One region of the Lysobacter xanthus genome, then DNA from elsewhere that is predicted to be linked to it. Evidence: predicted binding sites of a transcription regulator. Region 1 holds the regulator's gene; each other region holds the start of a gene.

The links. The regulator FliA, encoded in region 1, starts transcription of late flagellar genes. The targets are predictions, from matches to a motif close to TAAAGTTTNNCNNNCNNNGGCCGATAA.
Region 2: a site for FliA is predicted at 4,549-4,575, ahead of ACY35P_RS00490 (GGDEF domain-containing protein). Genes of this name have one in related genera too.
Region 3: a site for FliA is predicted at 5,137-5,163, ahead of flgM (flagellar biosynthesis anti-sigma factor FlgM). Genes of this name have one in related genera too.
Region 4: a site for FliA is predicted at 1,937-1,963, ahead of ACY35P_RS10190 (HDOD domain-containing protein). Genes of this name have one in related genera too.

Annotation. Positions count from the first base shown of each region.
Region 1 covers NZ_BAAGAB020000058.1:6,147-14,043, forward strand. The annotation lists gene flhB (flagellar biosynthesis protein FlhB) at 1-582, shown strand, start outside; gene flhA (flagellar biosynthesis protein FlhA) at 657-2,642, shown strand; gene ACY35P_RS12305 (AAA family ATPase) at 3,082-4,899, shown strand; gene ACY35P_RS12310 (MinD/ParA family protein) at 4,886-5,758, shown strand; gene ACY35P_RS12315 (RNA polymerase sigma factor FliA) at 5,755-6,534, shown strand; gene ACY35P_RS12320 (chemotaxis response regulator CheY) at 6,756-7,148, shown strand; gene ACY35P_RS12325 (protein phosphatase CheZ) at 7,145-7,756, shown strand; gene ACY35P_RS12330 (chemotaxis protein CheA) at 7,775-7,897, shown strand, end outside.
Region 2 covers NZ_BAAGAB020000001.1:90,247-98,143, reverse strand. The annotation lists gene ACY35P_RS00505 (cation-translocating P-type ATPase) at 1-1,981, opposite strand, end outside; gene ACY35P_RS00500 (acetyl-CoA hydrolase/transferase family protein) at 2,078-3,589, opposite strand; gene ACY35P_RS00495 (oxygen-binding di-iron domain-containing protein) at 3,639-4,403, opposite strand; gene ACY35P_RS00490 (GGDEF domain-containing protein) at 4,604-6,253, shown strand; gene ACY35P_RS00485 (YaeQ family protein) at 6,310-6,861, shown strand; gene ACY35P_RS00480 (helix-turn-helix transcriptional regulator) at 6,944-7,789, opposite strand.
Region 3 covers NZ_BAAGAB020000048.1:14,121-22,017, reverse strand. The annotation lists gene ACY35P_RS11465 (flagellar basal body rod protein FlgF) at 1-233, opposite strand, end outside; gene flgE (flagellar hook protein FlgE) at 385-1,605, opposite strand; gene ACY35P_RS11455 (flagellar hook assembly protein FlgD) at 1,639-2,295, opposite strand; gene flgC (flagellar basal body rod protein FlgC) at 2,316-2,723, opposite strand; gene flgB (flagellar basal body rod protein FlgB) at 2,734-3,102, opposite strand; gene ACY35P_RS11440 (chemotaxis protein CheV) at 3,378-4,319, opposite strand; gene flgA (flagellar basal body P-ring formation chaperone FlgA) at 4,400-5,095, shown strand; gene flgM (flagellar biosynthesis anti-sigma factor FlgM) at 5,196-5,510, shown strand; gene ACY35P_RS11425 (flagellar protein FlgN) at 5,515-5,883, shown strand; gene ACY35P_RS11420 (ATP-binding protein) at 5,880-7,127, shown strand; gene ACY35P_RS11415 (HD-GYP domain-containing protein) at 7,260-7,897, shown strand, end outside.
Region 4 covers NZ_BAAGAB020000038.1:3,040-10,936, reverse strand. The annotation lists gene ACY35P_RS10195 (peptidoglycan DD-metalloendopeptidase family protein) at 1-755, shown strand, start outside; gene ACY35P_RS10190 (HDOD domain-containing protein) at 759-1,841, opposite strand; gene ACY35P_RS10185 (peptide chain release factor 3) at 1,988-3,592, shown strand; gene trhA (PAQR family membrane homeostasis protein TrhA) at 3,640-4,302, shown strand; gene ACY35P_RS10175 (hypothetical protein) at 4,376-4,801, shown strand; gene ACY35P_RS10170 (AsmA family protein) at 4,809-6,791, shown strand; gene ACY35P_RS10165 (glycosyltransferase family 2 protein) at 6,779-7,735, opposite strand; gene mtgA (monofunctional biosynthetic peptidoglycan transglycosylase) at 7,765-7,897, opposite strand, start outside.

The DNA of each region.
Region 1 (7,897 bases):
GTGCTCGGTGTCTTCCTCGCACTGGTGCTGGCGATGGGCCTGCTCGCCGCCATCGACGTGCCCTACCAGCGCTTCGCCTGGCGCGCGCGCCTGAAGATGACCAAGCAGGAACTGCGCGACGAGGCGAAGGAATCGGAAGGCAATCCCGAGATCAAGGCGAAGGCGCGCCACCTGGCCCGGCAGATGTCGAACAAGCGGATGATGGATGCGGTGCCGACAGCCGACGTGATCATCACCAACCCGACGCACTACGCCGTGGCGCTCAAGTACGAGGCCGGCGCCATGCGCGCGCCGAAGGTCGTCGCCAAGGGCGTCGACGAGATGGCGCTGCGCATCCGCGAGCTGGCCGCCACGCACCGGATCTCGACCGTCGAAGCGCCGCCGCTCGCGCGTGCGCTGTACCGCCAGTGCAAGGTCGACGAGGAGATCCCGGTGAAGCTCTACGCCGCGGTGGCGCAGGTGCTCACCTACATCTTCCAGCTGAGGAAGTGGCATCCCGCGCGCGGGCCCATGCCGCAGCTGGTGCAGCTCGACGTCGGCGCCGACGGCGCGCCGGATGCCGCGAACGGAGGTGAGGCATGAGCCGCGCGACCGAAGTGATGCAGTCGCTCAAGGGGGGCGCCGCGGCGCCGCTCGTGGTGCTCGGCATGCTGGCGATGGTGACCGTGCCGTTGTCGCCGCTGGTGCTCGATGCCTTCTTCACCATCAACATCGCGCTGTCGCTCGTCGTGCTGCTGGCGGTGGTCTACGTCAAGCGCCCGCTCGAATTCTCGATCTTCCCCAGCGTGCTGCTGATGGTCACGCTGCTGCGGCTCGCGCTGAACGTCGCGTCCACGCGCGTGGTGCTGCTGCACGGCCACCAGGGCGGCGCGTCCGCCGGCCACGTCATCGAATCCTTCGGCCAGTTCGTGATCGGCGGCAGCTACGCCGTCGGCCTGGTCGTGTTCGCGATCCTCACCATCATCAACTTCGTGGTCGTGACCAAGGGCGCGGGCCGCATCTCCGAGGTGTCGGCGCGTTTCATCCTCGACGCGATGCCCGGCAAGCAGATGGCGATCGACGCCGACCTCAATGCGGGCCTGCTCTCGCGCGAGGAGGCCAAGGCCCGCCGCGAGGACGTCCGCAACGAGGCGGACTTCTACGGCTCGATGGACGGTGCCGGCAAGTTCGTGCGCGGCGACGCGATCGCGGGCCTGCTGATCCTCTTCATCAACCTCGTCGGCGGCGTGCTGATCGGCATGCTGCAGCACGGCCTCGGCTTCGGCCAGGCGGCGCAGACGTATTCACTGCTGGCGATCGGCGACGGCCTCGTCGCGCAGCTGCCCGCGCTGCTCGTGTCCACCGCGACGGCGATGCTCGTCACCCGCGCGACGACCGAGCAGGAGATGGGCGACACGGTCAAGAAGCAGGTCTTCGGGCACCACCGCGCGCTCACCGTGTCGGCGGCGATCCTCGGCCTCGTCGGCCTCGTGCCGGGCATGCCGAACATTCCGTTCCTGCTCGCCGCCGGCGGCATGGGCTATGCGGCGTGGCGCATGAATCGCACCGCGCGCGAAGCGGCCGAAGCGCCGCCGCCGGAAAGCCTCTCGACCACTGCGGCGCCGTCGCCGAACGCCGAGCTGACCTGGGACGAGCTGCGCCCGGTCGAGCCGCTGTCGCTGGAAGTCGGCTACCGCCTGATCCCGCTGGTCGACAAGGCGCAGGGCGGCGAACTGCTCGCGCGGCTCAAGGGCGTGCGCCGCAAGCTGACGCAGGATCTCGGCTTCCTGATTCCGGCCGTGCACGTGCGCGACAACCTCGAGCTCGCGCCGAATGCGTACCGCGTCATGGTGCACGGCGTGCCGGTCGCGACCGGCGAACTGCAGCCCGATCGCGAGATGGCACTCGACCCCGGCCGCGTGTTCGGGCAGATCGACGGCATCCCGACGCGCGACCCGGCATTCGGGCTCGACGCCGTGTGGATCGTGCCGGGCCAGCGCGCGCATGCGGAATCGCTCGGCTACACGGTGGTCGACCCGGCCACCGTGGTCGCCACGCATCTCTCGCACCTCGTGCGCGAGAAGGCCGCCGAACTGCTGGGCCACGACGAGGTGCAGCAGCTGCTCGCGAACGTCGCCAAGGCCTCGCCGAAACTCGTCGAGGAACTGACGCCCAAGCTGCTGCCGCTGTCCACGATCGTGCGCGTGCTGCAGTCGCTGCTCGCCGAGAAGGTACCGCTGCGGCAGATGCGCCAGATCGTGGAGGCGCTCCTCGAGCATGGCGCGATGACGCAGGATCCGGCGCAGCTCGTCGCCACCGTGCGCACCGCGCTGGGCCGCTTCATCGTGCAGGAGCTCAACGGCCTCAATGCCGAACTGCCTGTGTTCACCCTCGCCCCCCAGCTCGAACGCGTGCTGCAGGACTCGGTGAACGGACAGGGCGCGGCGCTCGAACCGGGCCTCGCCGAGCGCCTGCACCAGAACCTCAGCGAATGCGTGACGCAGCAGGAAGGCCGCGGCGAACCCGCGGTGCTGCTGGTGCCCTCGCCGATCCGCTCGTCCATCGCCCGCCTCGTCCGCCACAGCGTCCCGCAGCTCGCGGTGCTGGCGTACGGCGAGGTGCCGGAGGACAAGCGCCTGCGGCTGGTGGGGTCGATCGGCTGACGCAATGTCGCGCACGCGGCATTCCTAACGGCCCGCCTCCCTGACCCGGGCCCGGTAGCCCACTCCGTCGGCATTCGGCGCCTGACGTCGTCACTGCGGCTCCGCGGACCGCGATCGATCCCGCGTCCGCAGCCCCGGCGACCGCCCACCCGTGCCTTCCGGCGAGCCTGACGGTTGACCGGGAAAGCGCCGCCGATTCTCCGGCGCCACCGCTCGCCGCGTCGTCGCCTCCGCAGCCCTCGGCCCACCCGGCCCGCGCCAGCGGCGCGGGCGTTCGTCGGCCCCAGGCGGCGGTGCCGCCTAGGCGGCGCCGACTCACCCCCACGGCCGCTCAAGTTCGACGCTTTCCCGTCGTGCCCCTCTGGCACGGGCGTTGCACAAGTCCCGGCATGAGCCGTCCGACCCTGCAATCCGCCACCGCCCGAGCCGAGGCCGTCGCATGAGAATCAAGCGTTTCGTCGCCCCCGACATGCGCACCGCGCTGAAGATGGTGCGGGAGGAGCACGGCCCCGACGCCGTGATCCTGTCGAACAAGCCCGTCCACGGCGGCATCGAGATCGTCGCGGCCACCGACTACGACGAGGCGATGGTGCAGCAGGCGCTGCGCACCGCCGCCGAGGCCGAGGAGGCCGAGCGTCCGGTCACCGCGCTCGACGCGATGCCGGCCTTCGTGCCGGCGCCGCCGATGCCGGTTCGCGCGCTGGAGACCGTCGCCGCCGCAGCCGCCCCGGCCAAGTCGATCTCGCGGGCCGACGCCATGATCGCCGCGCTCGCCGGCAACGGCGCGCAGGCCACCGCGACCCGCTCCGCGCTCGCCGAGCGCGCCCGCGCCGCAACGCAGGACAACGACCGCCCGGCGCTGTCCTCCCTGCTGCGCAAGCCCGAGCCCGCCGCCGAACCCGCGCCCGCCGCGCCGGTGAAGTCGGGCGACGACTTCCGCGCCCTGCTCGCCCGCCTCACCGACGCCGACGAGCCGACGCCGACCATCAGCGCCCGTGCCGCCGGCCTGGTGCAGGCGGAGGCCGAATACGTGCAGACCCGGGCGCAGGGCCACGTCGAGACGGACATCGCCCCGATCGAGATCGTCGAGGCCGCGGTCGCCATCGAGGCGCCCGTCGCCCGCATCGTCGAAACGCCGGCGCCCGCGCCGGTCGCCGCCCCCGACTTCACCCAGCTCGCCGCGATCCCCGCCGCACCCGTCGCGCTCGCCGCGCCGTCGTTCGTCGACGCCTTCGACCCGCTCGCCGAGATGGCCGCGGTGCAGGCACCCGCTCCGGCGATCGCACTGCCCGCGCCGGTGCTCACCGTCGCCGCGCCGCCGACGCTGCAGCTCGTCGTCAACCAGTCCGAGGACCCGACCATCGTCGCGATGCGCAACGAGCTCAGCTCGATGCGCCAGATGATCGAGCGCCAGATGGGCCAGTTCGGCCTGGAGCGCCTGCGCGGTTCGCCGGCGCGCGCGTTCGCCTTCGAGACCCTGCAGGCCTACGGTTGCGACGACGCGATCGCGCAGCAGATCGCCCAGCGCATCGATCCCAAGCTCGAGCCGTCGAAGGTCAAGGCGCCGCTGCTCGCCGAACTGGCGCGCATGCTCACCATCGCGCGCTCGGAACCGCTGGAAGACGGCGGCGTGTTCGCGCTGATCGGCCCGACCGGCGCCGGCAAGACGACGACGCTCGCCAAGCTCGCGGCCCGCTTCGCGCAGCGTCACCGCGCCCGCGACGTCGCGCTCGTCACCACCGACGTCGAGCGTCCCGGCGCCCGCGAGCAGCTGCATGCGCTCGGCCGCAAGCTGGGCATCACGGTGTGCGAGGCCGACGGCCCCGAAGGCCTCACCGACGCGCTCGACCAGCTCGTCGACTACCCGCTCGTGCTCGTCGACACCGCCGGCTACGCCGCGCGCGACAAGGCGCTGCTCGGCCAGGTCACCTGGCTGCGCGCCACGCGCAACCTGCGTTCGCTGCTCGTTCTGCCGGCCAACCTGCAGCCGCAGGACATGGCCGAGGCCGTTCGCCGCTACCGCATGGCGCAGCCGGAAGCCGTCGTGCTCACCAAGCTCGACGAGACCGGCCGCCTCGGCAGCGCGATCTCCGTCGCGATCAAGCATGGCCTGCCCCTTGCATACACCACGGCAGGCCAGCAGGTGCCCGCCGACCTCGAGGCCGCGGACGCGTCCCGCCTCGTGCTCCAGATCGAAAAACTCCGTCGCGCCGCCGACAACCCGCTCGCCACCGAGGAACGCCATGTCGTCGCCTAACCCCATCGCTTCCACCGCGCACGTCGCTGCGAACGAGCCGGGCCCGGTGCGCGTCATCGCCGTCGCCAGCGGCAAGGGCGGCGTCGGCAAGACCTCGGTGAGCGTCAACCTCTCGATGGCGCTGCAGAACGCCGGCCAGCGCGTGCTGCTGCTCGACACCGACCTCGGCCTCGCCAACGTCGACGTGATGCTCGGCCTCTCGCCGCGCTTCACCCTCGCCGACGTCTTCGCCGGCCGCTGCGAGCTCGCCGACACGCTGCTCGAAGGCCCGAACGGCCTGCTGGTGGTGCCCGCCGCGAGCGGCAAGCGCCACATGACCGAACTAACCCCGGCGCAGCACGTCGGCCTCGTGCACGCCTTCAGCCAGCTCGAGATGCCGATCGACGTGATGGTCATCGACAACGCCGCCGGCATCTCCGACAGCGTGCTGACCTTCTGCCAGGCCGCGCAGGACGTGATCGTGGTGGTCTGCGACGAACCCGCGTCAGTCACCGACGCCTATGCGCTGATCAAGGTGCTCACCCGCGAGCGCGGCGTGACCCGCGTGCAGGTGCTCGCCAACCAGGTCGGTCATCCGAGCGAGGGCCGCCAGCTGTTCGAGAAGCTCGAGCGGGTGACGTCGAAGTTCCTCGACGTCACGCTCAACTACCTCGGCGCGATCCCGCGCGACGAATGGCTGCGCCGCGCGATCCAACGCCAGGAAGCGGTGGTCGACGCCTTCCCGGCCGCGCCCGCCTCGATGGCCTTCCGCGAGATCGCCAAGCGCGCGGAGAAGTGGCAGACGCCGGCGGGCCCGCGCGGCCACGTCGAATTCTTCATGGAACGCCTGATCCCGACGGCGCGGAGCGCGACCGCATGAACATGACCGCGACGGCCGTCAAGGCCAATGTCTACAAGCAGACGCGCACCGCCAGCGCCGACTTCGATGCCAATGCCGTCGTCGTCAAGCACGGCGAGCTCGTGCGCCGCATCGCCCACCACCTCGCCGCGCGGCTGCCCGCGAGCGTGGAGGTGGACGACCTGATCCAGGCCGGCATGCTCGGCCTGATCGAGGCGGCGAAGAACTTCCAGGCCGACCAGGGCGCGGCGTTCGAGACGTATGCCTCGATCCGCATCCGCGGCGCGATGATCGACGAGATCCGGCGCGGCGACTGGGTGCCGCGCAGCGTGCACCGCCGCTACCGCGACGTGGTCGCCGCGACGCGCCAGGTCGAGCAGGCCAACGGCCGCGCGGCGAACTCGGCGGAGATCGCCAGCGTGCTCGGCGTCTCGCTCGAGGACTACCACCACATGCTCGAGGACGCCTCGCGCGGCCAGCTGCTCTCGCTCGACGAGCAGATGGACGACTTCGACGGCGAACCGCGACTGGCCGCGAGCTGCAACGTCACGCCCGCGCGCGAACTCGAACACACGGTCTTCCGGCAGGCGCTCGGCGAGGCGATCGGCAACCTGCCCGAGCGCGAGCAGCTGGTGCTGTCGCTGTACTACGAGCAGGAGATGAATCTGCGCGAGATCGGCGCGGTGCTCGGCATCAGCGAATCGCGCGTCTGCCAGATCCACGGCCAGGCCGTGCTGCGCCTGCGCGGCCGGCTGGGCGACTGGCGGGAAACCGCCGTGGAGCATGTCGAGGTGTAAGCCCGCGGCGGCCGGTCGTGGTGCCGGGTGCGTCGCGGCGGCCGGTGTGGAGGGCTGTTCCGTGCCGCGCTGCACGCAACGGCCGCGCCCAAGCGGCCGACATGCCCGTTTCCTCCCGCGTTGCGACGCGTCGCGGACATTCGCCGACCCATTCGTCCGCGCCGCCTCAAGAACCCCCTTTCCCCGCCGTTAGTCGGTCAAGGACCGCCCGGAACCCGTCCATGGACAAGAACATCAAGATCCTCATCGTCGACGACTTCTCGACGATGCGCCGCATCGTCAAGAACCTGCTCAACGACCTCGGCTTCTTCGACACCACCGAGGCCGAGGATGGCAACAGCGCGCTCGTGGAGCTGCGCAAGGCCAAGTTCGACCTCGTCATCACCGACTGGAACATGCCGGGCATGCCGGGCATCGACCTGCTCAAGGCGATCCGCGCCGACGACGTGCTCAAGACGATCCCCGTGCTGATGGTGACCGCCGAGTCCAAGCGCGAGCAGATCATCGAGGCCGCGCAGGCGGGCGTGAACGGCTACGTCATCAAGCCCTTCACCGCCGGCACGCTCGGCGACAAGCTCGGCAAGATCTTCGAGCGCATCGGGGCCGCCGCATGAGCGCCGCGCCGGGCATCGGCGAGCCCGAACGCAGCGCGGTGATCGCCAAGCTGCAGGCGGCGCTGTGGGCGCTCGAGCACGACGATCACGACGCCTGGCGCGCCAACGTCGACGAACTCATCCAGTGGCGCACGCAGCCGCTGGTGCAGGGCTTCGTGCGCCTCGCGCGCGAGCTCACCGCCGCGCTCGGCGACGGCAGCGGCAGTGCGGCATCCCTGCCGGAAGCCTGCTCGCGCCTCGAGCACGTCGTGCAGCTGACCGAATCCTCGAGCATGCGCACGCTCGACCTGATCGACGAATGCGGCCGCCTGCTCGCGCAGCTTCCGCCGCCGCAGGACGAGGCGCAGCGCGAGGCCGTCGCCGGCCTGCGCGCACGGTTCTCCGAGATGTCGCTGGCGCAGGGCTACCAGGACCTCACCGGGCAGATCATCGTCCGCGTGGTCGAACTGGTGCGCGCGGTGCATGCCGGGCTGGGCGACATCGTCGGCCCGTCCGAGCCGCTGCAGCTCCACAACAACCGCGGCCACGGCCCGGCGGTGGCCGGCGTCGACGCCGCCCCGGCGACGCAGGACAACGCCGACGAGCTGCTGTCCGCGCTCGGGCTCTGATCGACGGACGACGACGGCATGAGCGGTAGCGACGCCAACAGCGAGATCTGCGCCGACTTCCTCGTCGAGGCGCGCGAGATCGTCGACCAGCTCGGCGAGCAGATGGTCGTGCTCGAGCGCAGTCCCGAGGACCGCGACGCG
Region 2 (7,897 bases), on a different contig from region 1:
CGTGGATCGGCATCAGGAGCGGCGGCATCGACAGCAGCATGGGCAGCAGTGCCGCGCCGGCGATCGGCACGTGCACGGCGACGATGTACTGGAAGGCGCGCACGAGGTTCGCGTGGATCCCGCGGCCGCGCCGGATGGCCTCGACGATGGTGGAGAAACGATCGTCGAGCAGCACCACCGAGGCCGCATGGCGTGCGACGTCGCTGCCGCGCCGGCCCATGGCGATGCCTACGTGCGCAGCGGCGAGAGCGGGCGCGTCGTTCACCCCGTCGCCGGTCATGCCGACCACCTCGCCCGAGGCGACGAGCGCCTGCACGAGGCGCAGCTTGTCCGCCGGCCGCACGCGCGCGTAGAGGTCGCAGCCGCGCGCGCGCGCCGCGAGCTCGTCGGGCGCCGCCGCCGCGATCGCATCGCCGTGCATCACCTCGTCGACGTTCGCGAACCCTGCGGCTCGCGCGATCGCGCGCGCGGTGGCCGGATGGTCGCCGGTGATCAGCACGACGCGGACGCCCGCCTGCCGGGCGCGCCGCAATGCGTCGGGCACGTCGGCGCGCAGCGGGTCGGCGAGCACCAGCAGGCCGCACCAGCCGAAGGCGATCTCGCCGAGCGCATCCGGCAGGTGCGCGGAGTCGGCCAGCGTGGCGCGCGCGACCGCGATCACGCGCAGGCCGCTTTCGGCAAGCGTGGCGACGTCGCGTTCCAGCGCCGCGCGGTGCGCCGCATCGAGGCGGCAGAGCCCGGCGACCGCTTCGGGCGAGCCCTTGCAGCACAGCAGGCTGCCGCCGTCGTCGATGTCGACTGCCACTGCCGTCGCATGCAGCGCGTTCGAGAACGGATAGACGCGCTGCACGTCGCGCACGGGCACCCCGGCGCCCGCCGCCCCCAGCACGGCGAGGTCCATCGGGTCGACCGCGCGCGGCGGACATGCGCCGGCCGCGACGGTGAGCACATCCCGGCGCGCCTCGGGTGCGGCGTCGCCATGCGCGAAGGTGGCATCGGGCACCTGTACCGCCTGCACACGCATGCGGTTCTCGGTAAGCGTGCCCGTCTTGTCGGTGCACAGCACGCTGAGGCAGCCGAGCGTCTCGATGGCATCGGGGCGTTGCACGAGCGCGTCGAGTCGCGCGAGCCGCCACGAGCCGAGCGCGAACAGCACGCTGAGCACGACCGGGAACTCCTCCGGCACCGTGGCGATGCCGAACGTGAGCGCGGGCAGCGCCGCGGTGCGCCAGTCGCGGCCCCGGGCGAGCTCGAGCACGAGCAGCGACGTCGCACCGAGCAGGCTCAGCACCGCGAACAGCCGCACCACGCGGCGGATCTGCGCGCGCAGCGGACTCGGCGCACGCACCACGCCCGACAGCGTCTGCCCGAGGCGCCCGAACTCCGTCCGTGCGCCGGTCGCCACGACCTCTGCCAGGCCTTGGCCCTGCACCACGAACGTGCCCGCGCGCAGCGTCGACGGGGCGTCCGCGCCACCGCGCACCACAGGAACGGACTCGCCGGTCAGCAGCGATTCGTCGACTTCGAGCACCACCTCGCCGAGCAGGCGCGCGTCGGCGGGGATGCGGTCACCCTCGGCGAGCGCGACCACGTCGCCGACCACGATCGACGCCGCGGGCACCGTCGCGGTCGCACCGTCGCGCAGCACGCGGGCGCGGGGCGCGGCGAGGTCGCGCAGCGCATCGAGCGCGCGTTCGGCGCGCACGTCCTGGTAGACGTTGAGCGCGATGACGAAGCCCACGGAGATGCCCATCGTGACCGCATCGCGCCATTCGCCGACGCCCGCATACAGCGCGGCGACGGCGACGAGGAGCAGCAGCATCGGCTCGCCGAGGACGCTGGCCGCCAGTGCGATCCGGCCGCGGCGCGTGGCTTCGAGCGCGTTCGGTCCGTCCCGCACGAGGCGTGCGGCGGCCTCCGCCGCGCCGAGCCCGACCGGCGTGGACGCATCGCGCGATTCCGCCGGGGTTGCCGTCCGCATGCGCGTCTCCTGCCGGGTGGGTCGTCGCGACGATCGCGCATCCGGCGCGGCGTCGCCTTGATCGACCTCAATGTACCGGCGCTGGCGCGCCGCTCGTCAGTCGCGCATCGAGCCCGTTTCCACGAAGCGCCGGTGCCAGGACAGGGCCTCGCCGAGCAGATGCGGGGTCTGCAGGCCCGCGCCGTCGCGGCAGGCCCGGTCGAAGTAGTCCTGCAGCATCGGCCGGTAATCGGGGTGCGCGCAGTTCGCGATGATCGTGCGGGCCCGCTGCTTCGGCGACAGGCCGCGCAGGTCCGCGAGGCCCTGCTCGGTCACCAGCACCATCACGTCGTGCTCGGTGTGGTCCACGTGGCTGGCCATCGGCACGATCGACGACACGGCGCCGTGCTTCGCGCTGCTCGGCGACATGAAGACCGACAGGTAGCCGTTGCGCGCGAAGTCGCCGCTGCCGCCGATGCCGTTCATGATCCGGCTGCCGGCGATGTGCGTCGAATTGACGTTGCCGTAGAGGTCGGCTTCGATCATGCCGTTCATCGCGATGCAGCCGAGCCGGCGGATGATCTCCGGATGGTTCGAGATCTCCTGCGGGCGCAGCAGGATGCGGTCCCGGTAGAAATCGACGTCGCGGTTGAAGGCCTCGATGCCGTCCGGGCTCAGCGAGAACGACGTGGCCGATGCCATGCGCAGCGTGCCCTGCCGCAGCAGGCCGAGCATGCCGTCCTGGATCACCTCGGTGTAGGCGACGAGGTCCTCGAAGCCGCCTTCGGCGAGCCCGGCCAGGACCGCATTCGCGATGTTGCCCACGCCGGACTGCAGCGGCAGCAGCGTCGGCGCCAGGCGCCCGCGCGCGATCTCGTGGCGGAGGAATTCGATGAGGTGGCCGGCGATCCGGCGCGAGTCCTCGTCGGGCGGCGTGAACGGCGAATTGCGATCCGGCGCGTCGGTCTCGACCACCGCGACGACTTTCGCAGGATCCACGCGCAGGTAGGGCTCGCCGATCCGGTCGTCGGCATGCGTCAGCGGGATCGGGCGCCGGTTCGGCGGCAGCGCGGTGCCGTAGTAGATGTCGTGCATGCCCTCGAGCGCGGCGGGCTGCCAGCGGTTGACCTCGAGGATCACCTTGTCGGCGAGGTCGAGCCACGTCTTGTTGTTGCCGACCGACGAGGACGGCACCAGCAGGCCGTCTTCGCGGATCGCGCTGACTTCCACCAGCGCGACGTCGATCGGGCCGAAGTAGCCGAACCAGGCGTACTGCGCGACATGGCTCAGGTGGATGTCGATGTATTCGAGTTCGCCCGCATTGATGCGCTCGCGCACGGTCGGGTCGGACTGGTACGGCAGCCGCAGTTCCATGCACTTGACGCGCGCGAGTGCGCCGTCGAGTTCGGGTGCAGTGGACGCGCCGGTGAGCACGCGCACGCGGAAGGCGTCGCCCGCATCGTGCGCGGCATCCATTGCCGCGGCGAGCGCCACCGGCACGGCTTTGGGATAGCCGGCGCCGGTGAAGCCGCTCATGGCGACCGTGTGGCCGTTGCGGATGTGCGCGGCGGCCTCAGCCGCGCTGCAGGTGCGCGCGGCGAGTTCGGGATGGCGGATGCGGTCGTTCATGCGGCCATGGTCGGGGTGGCGATGTCGCGCGGCCGTCGCAGCGGCGGTATCAGGCGAAGTCGGCGGCGGTGAGCAGGTCGACGCCGCATTCCAGGCGCTCGAGCCAGTCGAGGAAGGCCGGGATCGCCGTGCCGCGCATCGGCAGGCCGTGCTGCGGGACGATCATCTCCGGATCGAGCGTGCGCACCATGCGCGCCCACAGCCGCGCCACGCGGTTGGAGCCCATGTAACGGCGATGGAAGCCCGCCATGGTCTCGACGTGGCGGTCGAAGTCCTCGACGAAGACGTACGGCGCCTTGCTCGGGATCATCGACGAGCCGACGTCGCCGGAGAACAGGATGCGGCTCACCGGATCGAAGAAGCTGAAGTTACCCACCGAGTGCATGAAGTGCGCGGGCATCGCACGGAGGTGGCTGTCCTCCATCGGGATGCGGCCGCCTTCGTCGGGCAGCAGCCGGTAGCGCTCGCTGCCGGCATTGTTCATGTAGCCGGGGACGAGGTGCGGCACGAAGCGGCCCCACAGCTTCGAGCAGACCACCATGGCCTTCGTGTACAGCAGCCACTTGTCGACCGAGCCGATGATGTCCGGGTCCTGGTGCGAGCAGAGCAGCCAGGTGAGGTCGGTGGGTTTCGCGAATGCGCCCATCGCGAGGATCAGCGGGTTGTAGAGCAGGGCGCCACCCGGATCGATCAGTGCGCTCGACGCGCCGTGCTGCACGAGGAACTGGTTGGCTTGGATGCCGTCGTCGCCGCGCACCAGGTCGCTGAAGGCCACGCATCGATGGCCGTCGCGCTCGTAGAGGATCGTCGCCATGGTCGTCCGTCCGGAAGTGGCGGAATTCTGCGTGCGACAGGCGGCCGCGACTTGCGCGCGATCAAGGCGCGCGCGGCGAAACTGCGGCAGGCCCGCTCGCCCGCGCGGCAGCAGGGGTGCAACGCTGCGGCGCGCCCGGGCCCCTGCAGGATCGGCCACGACCGGCCGATGATGGGGGCGTCCCCGCGCGGCTGCCCGACGTGACCTCTTCGTTCTGCGACCGACCCCTCGCCGCCCGTCGCGTGGTCCGCATGCTGGTGGCCGTGCTGGTGGTCGCGTGGGCCGCGGTGGCGGGCGCGACGGCGCCGCGCGAGGTCGTGCTGGCCGGCCGATGGGCTGCGGCTGCCGCGCCCGATGCGCCGATGCGGGCGTTCGATCCGTCGAAGCTCACCGCGTTCGGGCGTCCGCCGGGCGGCGCCCCGGTGCTGCTGTCGCCCCCGCCCGGCGGCTGGCCCGCGGGCGCCTGGGTGCTGTCCGTCGAATCCGCCGCATTCCAGCGCGTCACGCTGGACATGCCCGGTGCGCCGTCGCGCACCGCGCATCTGCTGCAGGCCGGCGACGCGCGTCCCGCCTACGGCCGGCTGGCGTTCGAGCTGCCGGCCCTGCCGGTGGACGGCGCGCCGCTGCGCCTGCACGTGGATGCGCGCGGCACGCTGCCGTCGCCGATGACGTTCGCGCTGCGCAGCGTGCCCGAGCAGGCGCGGGTCGAGGCGCGCTGGCTGGCCTTCGCCACCGCCTGCCTCGCCACGATGCTGGCGACCGCGGTGATCGCGCTGTTCTTCGGCCTGCGGCTGCGCGATCCGGCGTTCAACTGGTACGCCGCCTACGTCGTCTCGTATGCGGTGATCCAGGCGACGCAGAGCGGTTATGTCGTCGAGCCGCTCGGCTGGACGGCGATGGCCGCGACGCTGCCGACGTGGGGGCGCGCGGTGACCACGCTGTCGGTGATCGCCGCGGTGCTGTTCCTCGACCGCTTCGCCACGTTGCAGCGGCGCCTGCCGCGGCTGCGCCGCGTGCTGCACGGCTATTGCGGCCTGATGCTGCTGCTGGTCGCGGCCGGCTATTTGCCCGGCCTGCACGCCGCGGCGCGGGCACTCGTCAATCCCATGCTGATCCTCGGCGCACCGCTGGTGCTGGGCACCGCCGCGGCCGCCGCATGGCGGGGCTCGCGATCGGCGCTGCTGTTCCTGTTCGGCTGGCTGCCGCTGCTCGGCGTCACCGTGATCGGCAGCCTGCAGCTCTACGGCATCGCGGCCGACTGGACGTGGTCGGACGATGCCGCGTTCGCGGCCGGTGCGTTCGAGGCGATCGTGCTGTCGCTCGGCCTCGCCGAACGCGCGGCTTCAGTGCGCCGCCAGCGCGACGTCGCACGCGTGCTCGCCGACACCGATCCCCTCACCGGCGTGCTCAACCGGCGTGCGGTGCGCGACGAACTGGCGGCGCGCCTGCAGGGCGACGAGGCGTTGTCGGTGCTGTATCTCGACCTCGATCACTTCAAGCGCGTCAACGATCGCCTGGGCCACGAGGGCGGCGACCGCGTGCTGCGCCTGTTCGTCGACGTGCTGCGCCGTGTCCTGCGCGATCGCGACGTGGTGGGCCGCTACGGCGGCGAGGAGTTCGTGGTCGGGCTCGCGGCGGCCGGTCCCGAGGAGGCGCAGGCCGTCGCCGAGCGCATCCGCTCGAGCCTTCGCGCGCGGGCCGCCGTCGTCGAGGCGGACCTCGTGCTGACGGTGAGCATCGGTGTCGCCACCCGCCGGCGGGGCGAGTCACTCGACGACCTGCTGCGTCGCGCCGACGCCGCGCTGTACACGGCGAAAGACAGCGGCCGCGACCGCGTGCAGGCCGCCTGAAGCGCGGGGTGGCCCGCGGCGCCTAGAATGGCGGCCCGATCGCGCCAGGCGCCACGATGTCCCCGAAGTCCACCGTGGTGAAAGTCGAGCTGCAGGTGAGCGACATGGATCGCCACTACTACGCCTCGCACGCGCTCACCCTGGCGCAGCATCCCTCCGAGACCGACCTGCGCCTGCTGGTGCGCGTGCTCGCATTCGCGCTGTACGCCGACGAGCGCCTCGAATTCGGTCGCGGTCTGTCCGACGAGGACGAGCCCACGCTGTGGCGGCGCGACTACACCGGCGCGGTCGAGCAGTGGATCGAACTCGGCCAGCCCGACGAGTCGCGCCTGCGCAAGGCGGCCGGCCGCGCACGCGAGGTGGTGGTCGTCGGCTACGGCCGCAATGCGATGGATCCGTGGTGGTCGCGCAACGCGGCCACGCTGTCGCGCCTGTCGAACCTCACCGTGCTCGACTTCAGCGACGAGGAACTCGACGCCGCGCTTCCGCTCATGGGTCGCGGCGCGCGCCTCACCGCGATGATCCAGGACGGCGAGCTCCAGCTGATGGACGCCGAGCGCAGCGTCAGCCTTCGCCCGAACGTGCGACAGGCGGGCACCGCGCGCTGAGGCGCGCGTTTGGGCGGGGGCACCGCCCGCGCGCGGCGGTGTAGCCTGCAGGTGGCGGGCGCCGCCTCGGCATTCGACCGCGTTAGATCGAAGGCGGGGCCCCGGACTTCTCGAACACGAGCATGCTTGGTGCGATGCCGAAAACGCGGCGGCAGGTGCGGGTGAAATGCGCGGCGTCGGCGAAGCCGGCGTGGAGCGCCGCCTCCGTCCACGACATGCCGTGCGTCGCCGCTTCCACCGCGGCCTCGGCGCGCGCCCACATCAGCCAGGCGCGGAACGACGTGCCGGTCTGCGCGACGAACAGGTGGCGGAACCGCCCGGGTGAGAGGTGCACCGCCGCGGCGACGTCCTCGAGCCGCAGCGGCGTGGTCAGCCGGCCGCGCATCCATGCGAGCGCGGCGGTAATGCGCGCATCGGACGCCGGGGCCCGTGCCGGATCGCCGGCGATCGTGCAGATCGCGCCGCGTGCGCACTGCGCGAGCGACGCATCCGTCGCGCCCGCAGCGTAGTGCGCGCGCACCGCGGCGACCGCGCGTTCGCATTCCGCCGCGTCGAGCACGGCCACGTCGTGGCCGTCGAAGCGCGTGCGAAGCGCGACGCCCTGCATGGAATTGGGTTCGACGAAGATCGTCGCGATCGGTGCGCCGCAGCCGTCGAGTTCGTGGCGACGATCGGGCTGCACGACGACCGCGACGATGTCGCGCCATTCGGGCCAGGCGTCGCCGCGGATGCGGAAGCGGCCTTCGAGCGCGAGCGAGATCTGGATGGCGTGGTGCGCATGCGCCGGAACGCGGCCGACCTGCCGACCGATCCACAGGCTCCCGCCGGTCCAGACGATGACGCGACCGACGCCCGCGACGGCGCGCGGCGACGCGATGCGGTCGTGCCGCGCGGTGGCCGTTTCCGACAGGTCAGCCCGATTGTTCAAGACCCGACCTCCCGCGCTGCGGAGACTTCATGGCGTGGGCAAGCCGCCCACCTATCGAGGAGTCTCCAGATGAACACCGAAGCCACCCCGTCCTGCGCCTGCAACCCG
Region 3 (7,897 bases), on a different contig from region 1:
AGCTCGTTGCCCGTCTGGATCATCTGCCCGGCCGCGCCGCTCACGCCGGCCATCACCGGCATCGCCGCCACGCGCGAGGACAGGCCTTCGCCGAGCACCGGCGACGCCTTGGTGGCGACCAGCTGCTGCTGGAAGCCGACCGTGTCGGCATTGGCGAGGTTCTGCGCCACGCTGGCCTGGGCGCGCAGCGAGGCGCTGGCGCCGGTCATGGCGATGTAGAGCGACTTGTCGATCATCGGTCGGGCCGGACGGGTCGGCCTGGTGGCCGGTCACCCTCTCAGGCAAGAGCCGTTCCACTCGCTTCCCGCCGCCATTCAGGACCGCAAAAAGAAACCGGCCGCTCCTCGCGGAACGACCGGCTCCACCCCTCCCACGGGATCCTGCTCAGCGGATGTTGATCACCGTCTGCGTGATCTGGTCCTGCGTGGTGATCATCTGCGCGTTCGCCTGGAAGTTGCGCTGCGCGGTGATCATGCTGACGAGCTGTTCGGTGAGGTCGACGTTCGAGGACTCGAGCGCGCCGCCCTGCACGTTGCCGAATTCCGAGCTGCCGGCAACGCCGCGCAGCGGCTGGCCCGACTCGGCCGTCTCGGCCCAGCCGTTGTCGCCGAGCGGCTGCATGCCCTGCGGATTCGCGAAGTTGGTCATCACCACCTGGCCGAGCGCGGTCGAGACGCCGTTGGTGTAGCGCGCCTGCACGATGCCCTCCGCCGAGACCTCGATGCCGGTGAGCCGGCCCGTGGTGTGGCCGTCCTGCGTGAGCGCCGAGACGCTGAACGCATTGCCGTACTGCGTGGAGTTCGATAGGTCCATCGTGATCGTCATCGCCGCCGCGCCGGTCGTCGGCGTGTACGCCGGCAGCGCCACCGTGCCGGGCGAGGGCGAGGTCAGCAGGCCCTTGTCGGAGTACTGCAGCGTCTGCGCGCCGCCGACGGCGGTGCCGTCGATGTAGGTGCGCGCTTCCCACTGGTTGGCGGTGGCGGTCTTGACGAAGTAGATCGACTGGCTGTGCGGCGCGCCGAGCGAGTCGTAGACCGTCGCTGACGTGGTGTAGTTGTACGAGGTCGGGTCGGTCGGATCGAACGTCGCGGTGACCGGCGCGGTCGCGTTGCCGGGCAGGTTGGTGCCGACGGAGATCTTCGACGTCGCGAGCGGCGCGGAGTCGCCCGACTGCAGCTGCAGGTCGCTCATGCGGCCCGTGTCGAAGCCGGTGCCGCTGGCGCTCGGCATGTAGACCTGAAGGCGCTGGCCCGACGGATTGACGATGAATCCGTCCTTGTCGGTGCCGAAGTTGCCGGCGCGTGAATAGACCGTGGAGCCGCCCGTCGACAGGGTGAAGAAGCCCTTGCCGTTGATCGCGAGGTCGAGCGCCTTGCCGGTGTTCTCGACAGTGCCCTGCGAGAACTGCTGCGCCACGCGTTGCAGCCGCACGCCGGCGCCGACAGTGTTCTTCGACAGGCCGTAGGCGCTGGTGGGGTAGACGTCCGCGAACTCGGCGCGCGACTGCTTGAAGCCCGTCGTATTCGAATTGGCGATGTTGTTGGACGTGACGTTGAGGTCGGCCTGCGCCGCGTTCATGCCACTCAGGGAAACACGGAAGCTCATGGGTTCACTCCTGGAATGCGTGCGACTTGGGAATCAGCCGATGCGGCGCACGGCCGAAAGCGGTTGCGGGCCGATGCCGGCGAGGTTGAGCACGAGGCCGCTGGCCTCGATCGAGACGCTTTCCACGCGCGAGGCGATGCGGGTCGACAGCGCCTGCGTCGACGTGCCGGTGCCGGTAGTCGCGCGGATGGTGTACGTGCCGGCCGGCGCGACGCTGCCGTTGGCGGTCTTGCCGTCCCAGGCCCAGGCGACATTGCCGGCGCCCGCGGCCTCGACGGGCACGCGATCGACCACCTGGCCGCTCGCGTCGACGATCTCGATGTTGATGACGCCGGCGCCGGCGGCGACGACTTCACCGTTCATGCCGGTGCCCGCCTGCAGCTGCACGGTATCGGTGTCGACGAGCGCGTTGTGCCCGACCAGCGAGGCCGCGCGGAGCGTCTGGTCGGACTCCATCACGTTGGCGACGGCGCCGAGCGCCTGCTGCATGCCGGTGATGCCCTGCACGGTGGAGAACTGCGCGAGCTGGCCCAGCATCTGCGTGCCTTCGAGCGGCTTGAGCGGATCCTGGTTCTTGAGCTGTTCGGTCATCAGGCGCAGGAAATCCGCCTGGCCGAGTTCCTTTTTCTTGGTGGTGCCGGCGACGGTGTACTGCGACAGCGCGTCGGTGGCGGAGCTGACGGTGGTCATGGCGAATGCGTCCCCGGGCCTCAGCGGCCCATGTTGAGGGTGGCCACCGCGAGCTCCTTCGCGGTGTTGAAGACCTCGACGTTCGCCTGGTAGCTGCGCGACGCGGAGATCATGTCGACCATCTGCGCCACCGGATCGATGTCGGGCGCGTAGACGTAGCCCTTGTCGTCGGCGAGCGGATTGCCGGGCTCGTAGCGCTTGAGCGGCGCCGCGGTGGATTCGGTGACGGTCTGCACCTTGACGCCGGCGAGCGCGGGATCGCCCTCGACGGGCGTCGCCTCGAACACGGGCAGCTTGGCGCGGAACGTGTCCGCCGCCGAACCCGAAATGGAGTCGGCATTGGCGAGGTTGGAGGCGACCGTCGACAGGCGGACCTGCTGCGCGGTCATCGCGCTGCCGGCGACGTCGAAGATGGGCAGGTTGCTCATGCGTCAGCCCTCACTGCCCGGTGATCGCGGTGAGCATCGTGCGCACCTTCGATTCGATGAAGTTGAGCGAGGCGCGGTATTCGAGCGACGCCTGCGCGAATGCGGCCTTCGCGCGCTCGCCGTCGACGGTGTTGCCGTCGAGGCTGGGCTGCGAGGTGGGTGCATCGAAGCGTGCGGCCTGCGCGGCGGCGCCGATCGCATCGCCGGTGGCGGCCGCGGCCGGATCCATCGCGGTGTTCAGCGCCTGGGCGAAATCGAGGTCCTGGGCGCGGAAGCCCGGAGTGTCCGCGTTGGCGATGTTGGCCGACAGCAGCTGCAGCCGCTGCTCGCGCAGGGCGAGGGCGGTGCCGTGGATGCCGAGGAACGAGTCGTTGGCCATGGCCCCTCCGGGGGCGGGATGTCGGAGGGACTTAGGCAAGGGGTGTGCCAGCGGCGGGGATCGGGCGTCCCGTCGGTCGGGCCCAGCGGTCGCCGTGCGGGGCGTTTCGTCCGCGGATGCGCCCGGCGACGTCGCTCCCGTCGTCGCGGGAAGCGAACCGCGAGCGCGGCACCGTTGCTACGGTGCGCGAAGGCGTCTGGGCCTTCTATTTCAATCGCTTACCTCGAGCGCAGCCGGACGGCGACGCCGCCACCATTACAGAGCGACGGCGCGCCTCACGCTGCCGCGCGCTTCTGCAGCGTCATGATCCGGTGCTCGATCCGCGACGCCAGCTCGCGCTCCGAATACTTCGGAACGAAGTCGTCGGCGCCCACGCGCTCCACCATCGCGTGGTTGAACACGCCCGAGAGCGAGGTGTGGAGCAGCACGTGCAGGCCGCGCAGGGCGGGGTTCCGCCGGATTTCCGTCGTGAGCGTGTAGCCGTCCATCGCCGGCATCTCGATGTCCGAAATGACCATCGCATAGCGCTGGGTCGGGGCCAGCCCGCCCTCGGCCATCTGCTGCAGGTGCTCGAGCGCCTGGCGGCCGTCGGACAGCAGGGTCGCCCCGAGGCCGAGCTGGTCGAGCAGCTGGCGGATCTGGTTGCGCGCCACGCGCGAGTCGTCCACCACGAGCACCTCGCGCGGGACGTCGCCGCTGATGGCGAGCGGCTGCAGGCCGCCGGTGTCGGTGACGCGCGGGGCGCATTCGGCGAGCACGCTTTCCACGTCCAGCAGCTGGATCAGCTCGCCGTGGAAGCGCGTCACGCCGGTGAGGTAATGGCATTCGCCACCCAGGTCCGGCGGCGGGTGGATGTCCTCCACCGCGATGTTGACGATGCGTTCGACGCCGGCCACGAGGAAGCCCTGCACGGTCCGGTTGAACTCGGTCACGACGAGGTAGGGCGCCTCGGGCGTACCGGGCGGCGAGGCATGGCCGACCGCGCGGGCGAGGTCCAGCACGGGCACCGTGCGTCCGCGGACGTCGGCCGCGCCGCTGAAGGCCGGCGGCAGCTGCGGCAGGGTGAACAGCGGCGGGCGCGGAATCACTTCCTGCACCTTGAAGACGTTCACGCCAAAAAGCTGACGCGAGCCCAGCCGGAAGAGCAGGAGCGCCAGCCGGTTGTGGCCGGCCAGGCGCGTGCGTTGGTCGATGCGGTCGAGGAGGTCGCGGCTCATGCCCGCGTTGTCGGCGTGGCCGGGCCTTCCTTGAGGCGGCGCGCAGCGCGCCGCGGCACGGCGATTGCCTAGGAGCAGGCATGAGACGGTCCGCCTTGCTCCCGATGCTCCAGCGCTACGTCGTCATGGCGATGTTCGTGGCCGCCGTGCTGGTCGCGCAGGCAGCGCGCGCGGCGGACGGCACGACCCCCGTGGCGGACATCCTGAAGGCGGCCGAGGCCGCACTCGGCGGTAACGGGGCGCAGGTCGAAGCCCGCGTGGACACCGCGGTCCGCATGCCGGCTTGCACGCAGCCGCTGCAGGGCACCGTGCTCGGGCCGCGGATGGCCGAGGTGCGCTGCCCCGACGCTGGCGGCTGGCGCCTGACCGTGCCGGCACGCGTGCGTCGCGAGGCGGACGTGGTGGTGCTCACCGCGCCGGCGCGGGTCGGGGTGGCGATCGAGGCCGGGCAGCTGGCGGTGCAACGGCGCGACGTGGCGGGAGGCGCGGCCGTGGGGATGGCCGACCCCGGGCAGGTCGCCGGGCGGATCCCGCGTCGCGCGCTGCCGGCGGGGGCCGTGGTCAGCGCGGGGGATCTCGCGGACGGCGCCGGGACGCTGAAGCGTGGGGATCCGGTGGTCATCGTCTCGCGCGCCGGGGGCATCGAGGTGCGGACCGGGGGCCGGGCGTTGGGGAACGCCTTGGGCGGCGCGGTCGTCGCGGTGGAAAACCTGGCCTCCAAGCGGATCGTGCGCGGGCGGCTGGTGGCGGACGGGGTGGTCGAGGTGCTGCAGTGACCGTTCGTCTGAACCGATTCCGACGAACTGCGGACGGGGCCTCAAGTCCGGCGGGCGGTCGCCGATACCGGCCCTGACCGCGCAATCCCCGGAGTTCGTCATGACCACCAAGATCGATGGCCTGAGCCCGCCCCCGGCCCGTGCCCTGGAGTCCGCCGCGTCGCCCGCCGTGGCGCGCGCCGGCACCGATCGTTCCGCTGCCGTCGTCGCGTCCCCGGCCGTCGACAGCGTACGCCTGACCGGCGAAGCCACCGGCCTGCAGGCCGCGTTGGAGTCGCAGCTGGGCCAGTCCGCGCCGATGGACATGGCGAAGGTGAGCGCCGTGCGCGCCGCCCTGGCCGACGGCACCTACCGGGTCGATCCGCAGGAAATCGCGAATCGTCTCGTCGCACTCGAGCGCCAGATGAGGGGATGACCCGATGCACGCCCTGTCCATGACCGCAACGTCGCCCGCGCAGGCGGGCGAAGCGCTCGATGCGCTCGAACGGGCGTTGCAGGAGGAGAGGCGTGCATTGCTCGACAACGACGCGGAAGCGCTCGTGCAGTCGACGCAGGCGAAGCTCGTCGCGCTGCGTCGCGCCGAGACGGTCGCACCGGGCCATGCCGAGGCCGAGCGCGTGATGGCGCTCGCCGAGCTCAACCGCGCGAACGGCATCCTGCTGTCGCGCCGTCGTCGTGAAGTGTCGTGGGCGCTGCGCCACCTGGGCCGCGTCGAGAGCTCCGGCGTGTACGATGCCGGGGGTCAGGCGGGCATGCGCCCGCAGTCGCGATGCCTGGGCGTGGGATGAGCGAGAACGAGCCGTCGAATCCGACCGCGGTACCCCACTGGAGCGCGCAGATGCGCTGGGCGGCGGACGTCGCCCCGATGGCGGTGCTGCTGCTCGACGCCGACGGCCATGTCGCCTATTCGAATGCCAGCGCGCACCGCCTCGGCGCGCGCCTCGACCCGTCGCTGACCGAATCCGAAGCCGCCCGTCGCCTGCTCGACCTCGTCAACGAGGGCGACTGGGCGATCGCCTGCGTGCAGGGTCATTCGCGCCGCGACGCCGGCGTCCGCGCCGACCTCGTGCTCGCGGTCGAGACCTTCTGCGGCATGGGCGACAACGACGGGCTGCGTTTCGTCGCGTTCACCGACGTCTCCGCACGGTCCGCGCGCGAGCGTGAACTTCAGCAGCGGCACGACGAGCTCGAGCGCGCCTACCGTTCGCTCGCCGGCGCGCAGGAACAACTGCTCCAGTCCGAGAAGATGGCGTCGATCGGCCAGCTGGCCGCGGGCGTCGCGCACGAGATCAACAATCCGATCGGCTACGTGCACAGCAACCTCGGCACGTTGCGCGAATACATGGGCTCGCTGTTCGGCATGCTCGAGGCCTATTCCGCCGCGGTCGCCGCCCCCGACCCGGCCGCGCATCGCGAGGAGATCCGCTCGCAGCGCCAGCGGCTCGACATCGATTTCATCCTCGGCGACCTGCCGCAGCTCCTCGACGAGTCACGCGAGGGCATCGAGCGCGTCACCCGGATCGTGCAGGACCTCAAGGAGTTCTCGCACGTCGGCCGCAACGAGACGATGCGGCCGTCCGACCTCGTCAAGGGCCTCGAATCCACGCTCAACATCGTGTGGAACGACCTCAAGTACAAGGTCAAGCTCGAGAAGATCTATGGCGAGATGCCGCTGGTGGAATGCCTGCCGTCGGAGATCAACCAGGTCTTCATGAACCTGCTGATCAACGCCGGCCAGGCGATCGCCGAGCGCGGCACGATCACGCTCGCCTGCGGCGAGGAGAGCGGCGAGGCCTGGGTGAGCATCGCCGACTCGGGCTGTGGGATTCCCGAGGAGACGCTCGGCCGCATCTTCGATCCGTTCTTCACCACCAAGCCGATCGGCCGCGGCACCGGCCTCGGCCTCGCGATCTCCTATCGCATTATCGAGAAGCACCACGGCCGGATCGAAGTGCAGAGCACGGTCGGGCAGGGCACCACCTTCCGCGTGGTGCTGCCGGTGCGGCAGCCGACCGCCTCGCGCGCCGAGTGAGCCTCGCGGCGACGAACGGCGTCGGCGTCGACTGAACCAGACAGCGTTGCCGCCGATAACCCGGTGACCGGGCGCCCCCACCCGGACCGCCCGGCCGCGACGCCGGACGTCGTCGCGTGCAGAAGGGAGCGAATGAGGCCGGGATCTTCAGGCGACATCGTGCTCGGCGAGCCCTTGCGCTTCGCCATCCATGACGCATCCGGCACGCTGCTGCTGAACCGCGGAATGGTCGTCGGCAGCGAGCAGCAGCGCGACCGCCTGGTCGCGCGCGGCTTCATGGTGGCGGCCGACGACCGCGCGATCGGTGCCGCGCGCGGCACCGCCGCGCCCTTGCCGCCGCTCCGGCTCGCCGATACCCCGGTCTTCGACGCCGTGCGCGACCTGGCCACGCGCCTGCAGATGCTGCACAACCAGCTGCTGACGCGCACCACGGGCGGCTTCGCGGCGGCGATCACGCGCATGGCGGCGCAACTCGACGACCTCGCCGCGCGCGATGCGGACGCCGCGCTGGCGTCGATGCACCTCGATGCCAGCGAAGACGGCCTCGCCGCGCGACTCGTGCATGCGGGCGTGCTGATCCGCGTCTTCGCGACCGCGCTGGGGCTCGATGCCCGCGAGCGCCTGTCCATCATCGCGGCCGCGCTCACCTACGACGTCGCGCTGACGCCGGTGGCGCGCGTGCTCAACCACCAGAGCAGCCCGTTGACGCCGGAGCAGCGTCGAGCCGTGGACGCGCACGTCGACGAGACCCACCACCTGCTGCGCGATGC
Region 4 (7,897 bases), on a different contig from region 1:
ACGCGACGGGCGGCGAGCCGGCGGCGATCGCGGTGCTGCGCATCCAGCCCTCCGGCCCCGGCTACCAGGCGATTGCCGAAAGCCGCGTGTCGGGCCCGGTCGAGGTGCGTATGTACTTCACGCGGGCCACCAACGTGCGCGCCGATCCGGACCTGCCCGTGCGCACCGTCGTGCCGCCGCGCGGTCGCAGCGTGGTCGCCTACGTCGCCACCTCCGATCCGCAGACGGGCGGGGACTTCGAAGTGCGCATGGACGTCGTGCCGGGCGATCCGAACGCGCGCCCGATGGACGTCGAGTACCGACTGCCACTGCGCATGCGCGGCTGGCGCATCGACCAGGGCTTCGGCGGCGGCTTCAGCCACGACGACGAGCAGAACCGCTACGCGCTCGATCTCGCCGCGCCGATCGGCACGCCGGTGCTGGCCGCGCGCGATGGCGTGGTCATGGAGGTCGAGACCGATTTCGCGCGCGCGGGCCTCGATCGCGAGCGCTACGCCGGGCGCGCGAACCTGATCCGCATCCTGCATGCCGACGGCACGATGGGCGTCTATGCGCACCTCAAGCCCGAGGGCGTGCTGGTCCGCGAGGGCCAGTCCGTGCATGCGGGCGACGTGGTCGGGCTGTCGGGCAACACGGGATTCACCAGCGGGCCGCACCTGCATTTCGCGGTGCAGGTGAACCGCGGGATGCGGCTCGTGTCGATCCCGTTCCGGATGCGCGGGCCGCAGGGCCCGCTCAACCTCGGCGGCGACTGAGCCTCAGGCCTCCGCGAGCGCTTCGGCCTTCTCGCGCCATTCCGGTACGCGCTCGAGCTGGAACACCGAGCGCAGGTATTCCTCGTCGAGCGGAAGCCCGCCCACCAGCGAACAGGCGACATGCACGGCGCCGGGCACCCAGAAGCCCGACATGCGCACGGCACCCGGGCGGTGGTGGTAGGCCACGGCCTCGACGATCGGCATCGGCAGGCCCCACAGCCCCAGCAGGTAGGCGCCGGCTTCCGCGTAGTGCGGGCCGGTGTCGTCGGGGCCGCCGCGGTTGACGCCCGGCAGCAGCTTGCCGACTTCGGCCAGCAAGGCGGCGGTCGCCGCGAGTTCGCCACTCGGGCCGCTCAACAGCTGTGCGGCGAGCCGCGACGACCGGAGCGCACGCTCCTGCATCGCCTCGCGTTCGGTGGGGGACATCGCGCCGGCCTGCAGCGCCTCGGTGGTCAGCACCAGCCGCTGCAGGATGCGCGTTCCGAGCCGCGTCACCGCGGTCTTCATGTCGGTGACGGCGCGTCCCGCGGAGAAGTAGGCGGAATTGCAGAGCCGGAGCACCTTGGCGACCACCGCGGGATCCTGCGAGATCAGGGCCGCGATCTCGGCCGCGCTGACGTCCGGATCCTGCATCAGGCGCTCGAGCTCCATGTAGAGCTTCGGCGGCGGCGGCAGCGAGCCCACGCGGCCGATCGTCTGCACCAGCGTCGGGTTGGTGAGCAGGTCGCGAAGCTCCTGCACGCTCTCGACCGCCTCGATCAGCTCGCTGGCGTCGAGCGGCTTGCGCAGGAAGCGATGCGCGACGTCGAGCGCAGTCATCGCGTCGGTGCCGTGGCCGCGGTCGAGCAGCAGGATGCGCGCGGCCTCCGGATGCAGCGTCCGCACCTGTTCGAGGAGGTGCGCGCCCTGCATGGCGCCCACGCGCATGTCGCTCACCACCACGTCGACGCGGCGATCGCTCGGGATCGTCAATGCCTCGCCACTGGCGGCGAGCCAGCAGATGGTCCAGTCGAGCCCGAAATCGTTCAGCGCGAGCTGCAATTCGCCCGCCCGGCCGCCCTCCTCACCCACCATCACGATGTACACCGCGCCCCCCGTCCTTCCGCGTCTGAACCGGTTAACGGCGGCGGCCCCGGGTACTTGACGCCGTCCGGCGGCGGCCGGGCTCGGCCGTCCCGCTATAATCGGCGCCCTCCCCGAAACCTCTGCCGCGCCCCGTGCGCGCCGACGCCATGTCCGATGTTTCCCTGCAGGCGCTGCGCCGCCGCACGTTCGCCATCATTTCCCACCCCGACGCCGGCAAGACGACGCTGACGGAGAAGCTGCTGCTGTTCGGCGGCGCGATCCAGATGGCCGGCTCGGTCAAGGGCCGCAAGGCCGCGCGCCATGCGACGTCCGACTGGATGGCGCTCGAGAAGGAGCGCGGCATCTCGGTCACCTCCTCGGTGATGCAGTTCCCGTACGAGGGCCGCATCGTCAACCTGCTCGACACCCCCGGCCACGCCGACTTCGGCGAGGACACCTACCGCGTGCTCACCGCGGTCGACAGCGCGCTCATGGTCATCGACGTCGCCAAGGGCGTCGAGGAGCGCACGATCAAGCTCATGGAGGTCTGTCGCCTGCGCGACACACCGATCATGACGTTCATCAACAAGCTCGACCGCGAGGGCAAGAGCCCGATCGACCTGCTCGACGAGGTCGAGGACGTGCTCAAGATCAGGTGCGCGCCGGTGACGTGGCCGATCGGCATGGGCCAGCGCCTGAAGGGCGTCGTGCACCTGCTCACGGGCGAGGTGCACCTCTACGAGCAGGGCCGCAACTTCACGCGGCAGGACTCCTCGATCTTCGCCTCGATCGACGACCCCGAGCTGGAAGCGCGCATCGGCGCCCCGATGCTGCGCGAGTTGCGCGACGAGCTCGAGCTGGTCGAGGGCGCGTCGAATCCGTTCGACCAGGACGCCTATCTGCGCGGCGAGCAGACGCCCGTGTTCTTCGGCTCGGCGGTCAACAACTTCGGCGTGCAGCTGCTGCTCGATTTCTTCGTCGAGCATGCGCCCGCGCCGAAGCCGCGCGCGACGACCGGCCGCGACGTGCGGCCCGTGGAGGACAAGCTGTCGGGCTTCGTCTTCAAGATCCAGGCGAACATGGACCCGATGCATCGCGACCGCGTCGCCTTCATGCGCATCTGCTCGGGCGAGTTCAAGGCCGGCATGAAGGCCTTCCACGTGCGCAGCGGCAAGGAACTGAAGCTCGCGAACGCACTCACGTTCATGGCGAGCGACCGCGAGATCGCCGAGGCGGCCTATCCCGGCGACGTCATCGGGCTGCACAACCACGGCACGATCTCGATCGGCGACACGTTCACCGAGGGCGAGTCGCTGAGCTTCACCGGCATCCCGAATTTCGCGCCGGAGCTGTTCCGACGCGCGCGCCTGCGCGATCCGCTGAAGCTCAAGCAGCTGCAGAAAGGCCTCGCCCAGCTGTCCGAGGAAGGCGCGACGCAGTTCTTCCGCCCGCTGATGAGCAACGACCTGATCCTCGGCGCGGTCGGCATGCTGCAGTTCGACGTCGTCGCCTACCGCCTCAAGGACGAGTACGGCGTCGACGCGAGCTTCGAGCAGGTGCAGGTCGCCACCGCGCGCTGGATCCGCTGCGACGACGCGAAGAAGCTCGAGGAATTCCGCGAGAAGAACGCGATGAACCTCGCGATCGACGCCGCGGGCCAGCTCGTCTACCTCGCGCCCACCCGCGTCAACCTGCAGCTGGCCCAGGAACGCGCGCCCGGCGTGACCTTCATGGCGACGCGCGAGCACGCCCATGCGGTCGGCATCGACTGAGCGGACCTGCCACCCCGCCATTCGCCCCCGTATCGTAGGATGCGGGGATGGACGCCTCCCCCAGCCTGCCCGCCGAGCCCGGCCATGGCCTACGCCACGCCACCCATGAGCTCGCCAATGCGCTGACGCACGGGGTGGGGGCGATCGCGGCCCTCGCCGCGGGTTCCGTGCTGATCACGCTGGCCGCCATCCACGGCGACGGCTGGCAACTCGCCGGGGCGATCGTCTTCGGCGTCTGCCTGCTCCTCCTCTATCTCGCCTCGACCCTCTACCACGCGATCACCCATCCGGTGGCCAAGGCGCGGCTGAAGGTCTTCGACCACTGTGCGATCTACCTGCTGATCGCCGGCACCTACACGCCGTTCACCCTCATCGACCTGCGCGGCACGCTCGGCTGGGGCCTGTTCGCCGGCATCTGGACGCTCGCGGCGGCCGGCATCGTCTTCAAGCTGTTCTTCACGGGCCGCTTCAAGGGACTGTCCACCGCGCTCTACATCGCGATGGGCTGGATCGCGATCGTCGCGATCCGACCGCTGATGCGCGCGGTCGACCCGGTGACGCTGGGCTGGCTGCTGGCGGGCGGCATCGCGTACACGCTCGGCACCGTCTTCTACCTGCGCAAATCGCGGTTCGCGCATGCGATCTGGCACCTGTTCTGCGTCGCCGGCAGCGTCTGCCATTACGTCGCGGTGCTGCGCCAGGTGGTCTGAACCGGTCGCAACGGGTTCACCGGCGCTTGATCGGTCCACGCAGAATGTGCGTCCACCGCCGCCGGAGTCGCTAATGTCCTCCATGCCTGCCCGCCTCGCCGCCCTCGCGCTCGTGCTGCTGCTCGGGGCCTGCTCCGAGGAAAAGCGCAGCGGCGAGCCGCGACAGCCCGCCGACGAGCCGGAAGCCGCCGAGCGGTCCACCGGCGTCACCGGCGCGGAAGGCTTCCAGGGCCGCGGCACCGCGGTGGCCCCTGCCGACGTTGCGGCCGCACCGAACCCGCGCGCCGCGGCGTCGTTCACCTGCGACGGCGGACACCGGGTCGAGATCGGCGACTTGGTCGCGGTGGTGACGCTGAAGGACGGCCGCCGGGTGCAGATCGCCCGCGATCCCGACGACGCCTTCCGGTTCCGCGGCGAAGCCCTCGCGTTCCGCATGACGGACGGCAAGGGCGAGCTGAGCCAGGACGAAGGCGGCACCTTCGCCTGCACGGCGGGCTGACGGACCGATGTCGGCCCCCGCCCCCGCGACGGCCGACACGCCCCCGCCCCCCGGCGGCGGCTCGCCGCTGCATGCGGTGCTCCGGCATCCGTTCCGCACATTGTTCGTGCTGCTCGCGATCGCCGTCGTCGTCTTGGTCGTCCTCTGGGACTGGAACTGGTTCCGGCGTCCGCTCGAGAAGTACGTGCACGCCAGGACCGGGCGCGTGCTGCACATCCGGGGCGACCTGGACGTGGACCTCGGCTGGGTCCCCACGGTCACCGCCGACCGCATCACCTTCTCGAACGCGGACTGGGCGAAACGTCCGCTGATGGCGAAGGCCGACCGCGTGCGGGCGCGGGTCGAGCTCAAGCCGCTCTTCCGCGGCCACGTGCGCATTCCCTCCATCCGACTGGACCGCCCCACGCTCAACCTCGAAACGGGCAAGCACGGCGGCAACTGGGTCTTCCGCAAGAAGGACGATTCGAAGTCCGACGTGCAGTTCCGCAACCTCTGGATCGACGACGGCCACTTCGAGTTCCTCGACCCCGTGCATCGCACCGACATCGCGGTGCGCGTCGCCACCGAGGCGGCGAAGGGCGACGCGCCGCCCCCCATCGTCGCGAAGGGCGATGGGCACTGGCAGGGCAATGCGTTCACACTGAACGGTCGTGCCGAGTCGCCCTTGCAGCTCAAGGACCGCGAATCGCCGTACCGCGTCGACGTCCATGCGAGCGCGGGCCGGACGAAGGCGCATGCACGCGGCACGTTGCTCGACCCGCTGCGGCTGCGCGACTTCGACCTGCGCCTGGCACTCTCGGGCCAGAACCTCGAGGACCTGTACCCGCTGCTCGGCCTCGCCCTGCCGCCGACGCCGCCGTACACGCTCGACGGCCAGCTCACCCGCGACGCGAAGGGCGACCGCACCGTCTGGCACTACGACCGCTTCAAGGGGCGCGTCGGCGACAGCGACCTGTCGGGCACGGCGAGCGTCGAGGTGGGCGGTCCACGCCCCTACCTGCGCGGCAAGTTCGTCTCGCACCGGCTCGACTTCGACGATCTCGCCGGTTTCGTCGGCGGCGCGCCGCGCGCGGGCGGCGGCGAGAGCACCAATCCGGAGTTGGCGGCAAAGGCCGCGCGCAATGCGGGTCGCGCCCGGCTGCTGCCCGACGAGCCCTACAAGCTCGACAAGCTGCGCGCGATGGACGCCGACGTCACCCTGCGCGCGAACCGCATCGAGGCGATCGCGCTGCCGCTCGACGACATGGACGCGCACCTCAAGCTGCAGAACGGACTGCTGCGACTCGAGCCGCTCAACTTCGGCGTGGCCGGCGGCGATATCCGGTCGACGATCCGCATGGACGCACGCGAGTCGCCGATCCGCACGCGCGCGCAGATCAGCGCGCGCGGGCTCAACCTCGGGCAGCTGATGCCGCGCATGGAACTGGCGAAGGAGGCGGTCGGGCGCGTCGGCGGCGAAGCCTCGCTCGCGGGCACGGGCAATTCGATCGCCGCGATCCTCGGCTCGTCGGACGGCACGGTCGGCGTCGGCATGGGGCGCGGGCGCATCAGCAACCTGGTGATGGAACTGGCCGGCCTGGACGTGCAGGAATCGCTCAAGTTCATGCTGACCAAGGACCGACAGGTGCCCGTGCGTTGCGCCTTCGGCGATTTCGCCGTCAACAACGGCGTCATGGGCGCGAAGGCGCTGGCCTTCGACACGACGGACACGATCATCATCGGCGAGGGCAGAATCAGCCTGCGCGACGAGACACTCAACCTGAAGCTGCGTCCGCGCCCGAAGGACCGCAGCCTGTTCTCGTTCCGCTCGCCACTGTTCGTGACCGGCACGTTCAAGCAGCCGAGCTTCCACCCGGACATGAAGCGGGTGGGCCTGCGCGCGGCGCTCGCGGTCGCGCTCGCCAACATCGCGCCACCCGCCGCGCTGCTCGCCACGCTCGAGCTCGGCGGCGGCAAGGACGCGGACTGCGGCGGGCACTACGCGCGCTGATCGTCCCCGCGTGCGGGATGCGATTCGTCGACCAGGTACAGCGGGCGCTGCTTCGCCTCGTCGTACAGGCGCCCGAGGTATTCGCCGATCAGGCCGAGGCCGATCAGCTGCACGCCGCCCAGGAACAGGATGACGGCCATCATCGTCGGCCAGCCCGCGACGCGGTCGCCCCACGTGAGCGCCTTCACCACGATCCAGACGCCGTAGGCGAAGGCGACGAACGCGGTCGCGATGCCGAGGTACGTCGCGATCCGCAGCGGTGCGGTCGAGAAGCTGGTGATGCCTTCCAGCGCGAAGTTCCACAGGCGCCAGAAGTTGAACTTCGTGCGTCCCGCGATGCGCGGGTGTCGCTCGTAGGGCACCGCGACGCTGCGGAATCCCACCCAGCCGAACAGGCCCTTCATGAAACGGTGGCGCTCGCGCAGCTGCCGCAGCGCCGCGAGCGCCCGCGGCGACAGCAAGCGGAAATCACCGGTGTCGGCAGGCACCGGCGTCTTCGAGAGACGTCCGATGAGTCGATAGAAGGCGTGCGCGGTCGCGCGCTTGAGGAATCCCTCCCCGGCCCGTGCGATGCGCGTGCCGTGCACGTCGTCGAAGCCTTCGCGCCAGCGCGCGACGAACGTGCCGATCAGTTCCGGCGGATCCTGCCCGTCCGCATCGAGGATCAGTGCGGCGCCGTCGAGCACGCGATCCAGCCCCGCCGTCAGCGCGGCTTCCTTGCCGAAGTTGCGCGACAGCCGCAGCACGGCGACGCGCGGATCGGCGCCCGCGATCGCGGTGAGTGCGGTCCACGTGCCGTCGCTGCTGCCGTCGTCGACATAGAGCACGCGGCCGTCGAGGTCGGGCACCGCGTCGAGCGCCGCGGCGATGCGCGGATGCAGCGACGGCAGGCTCTCGGCCTCGTTGAAGGCGGCGACGACGACGGTCAGGCGATCGATGGGCATGGCCGCATCCTATAGGGCGCGCCGGGCGCTCAGTCGAGACGCTCGAGGTAGCCGCGCCCGCCGATCATCCGCATCTGGCGTTCGATCGCCCGCGCGCGCCGGGCCACGTACGGCCCCGGCTTCGTCACGCTGTAGCGCTTGGGCGCAGGCAGGACCGCCGCG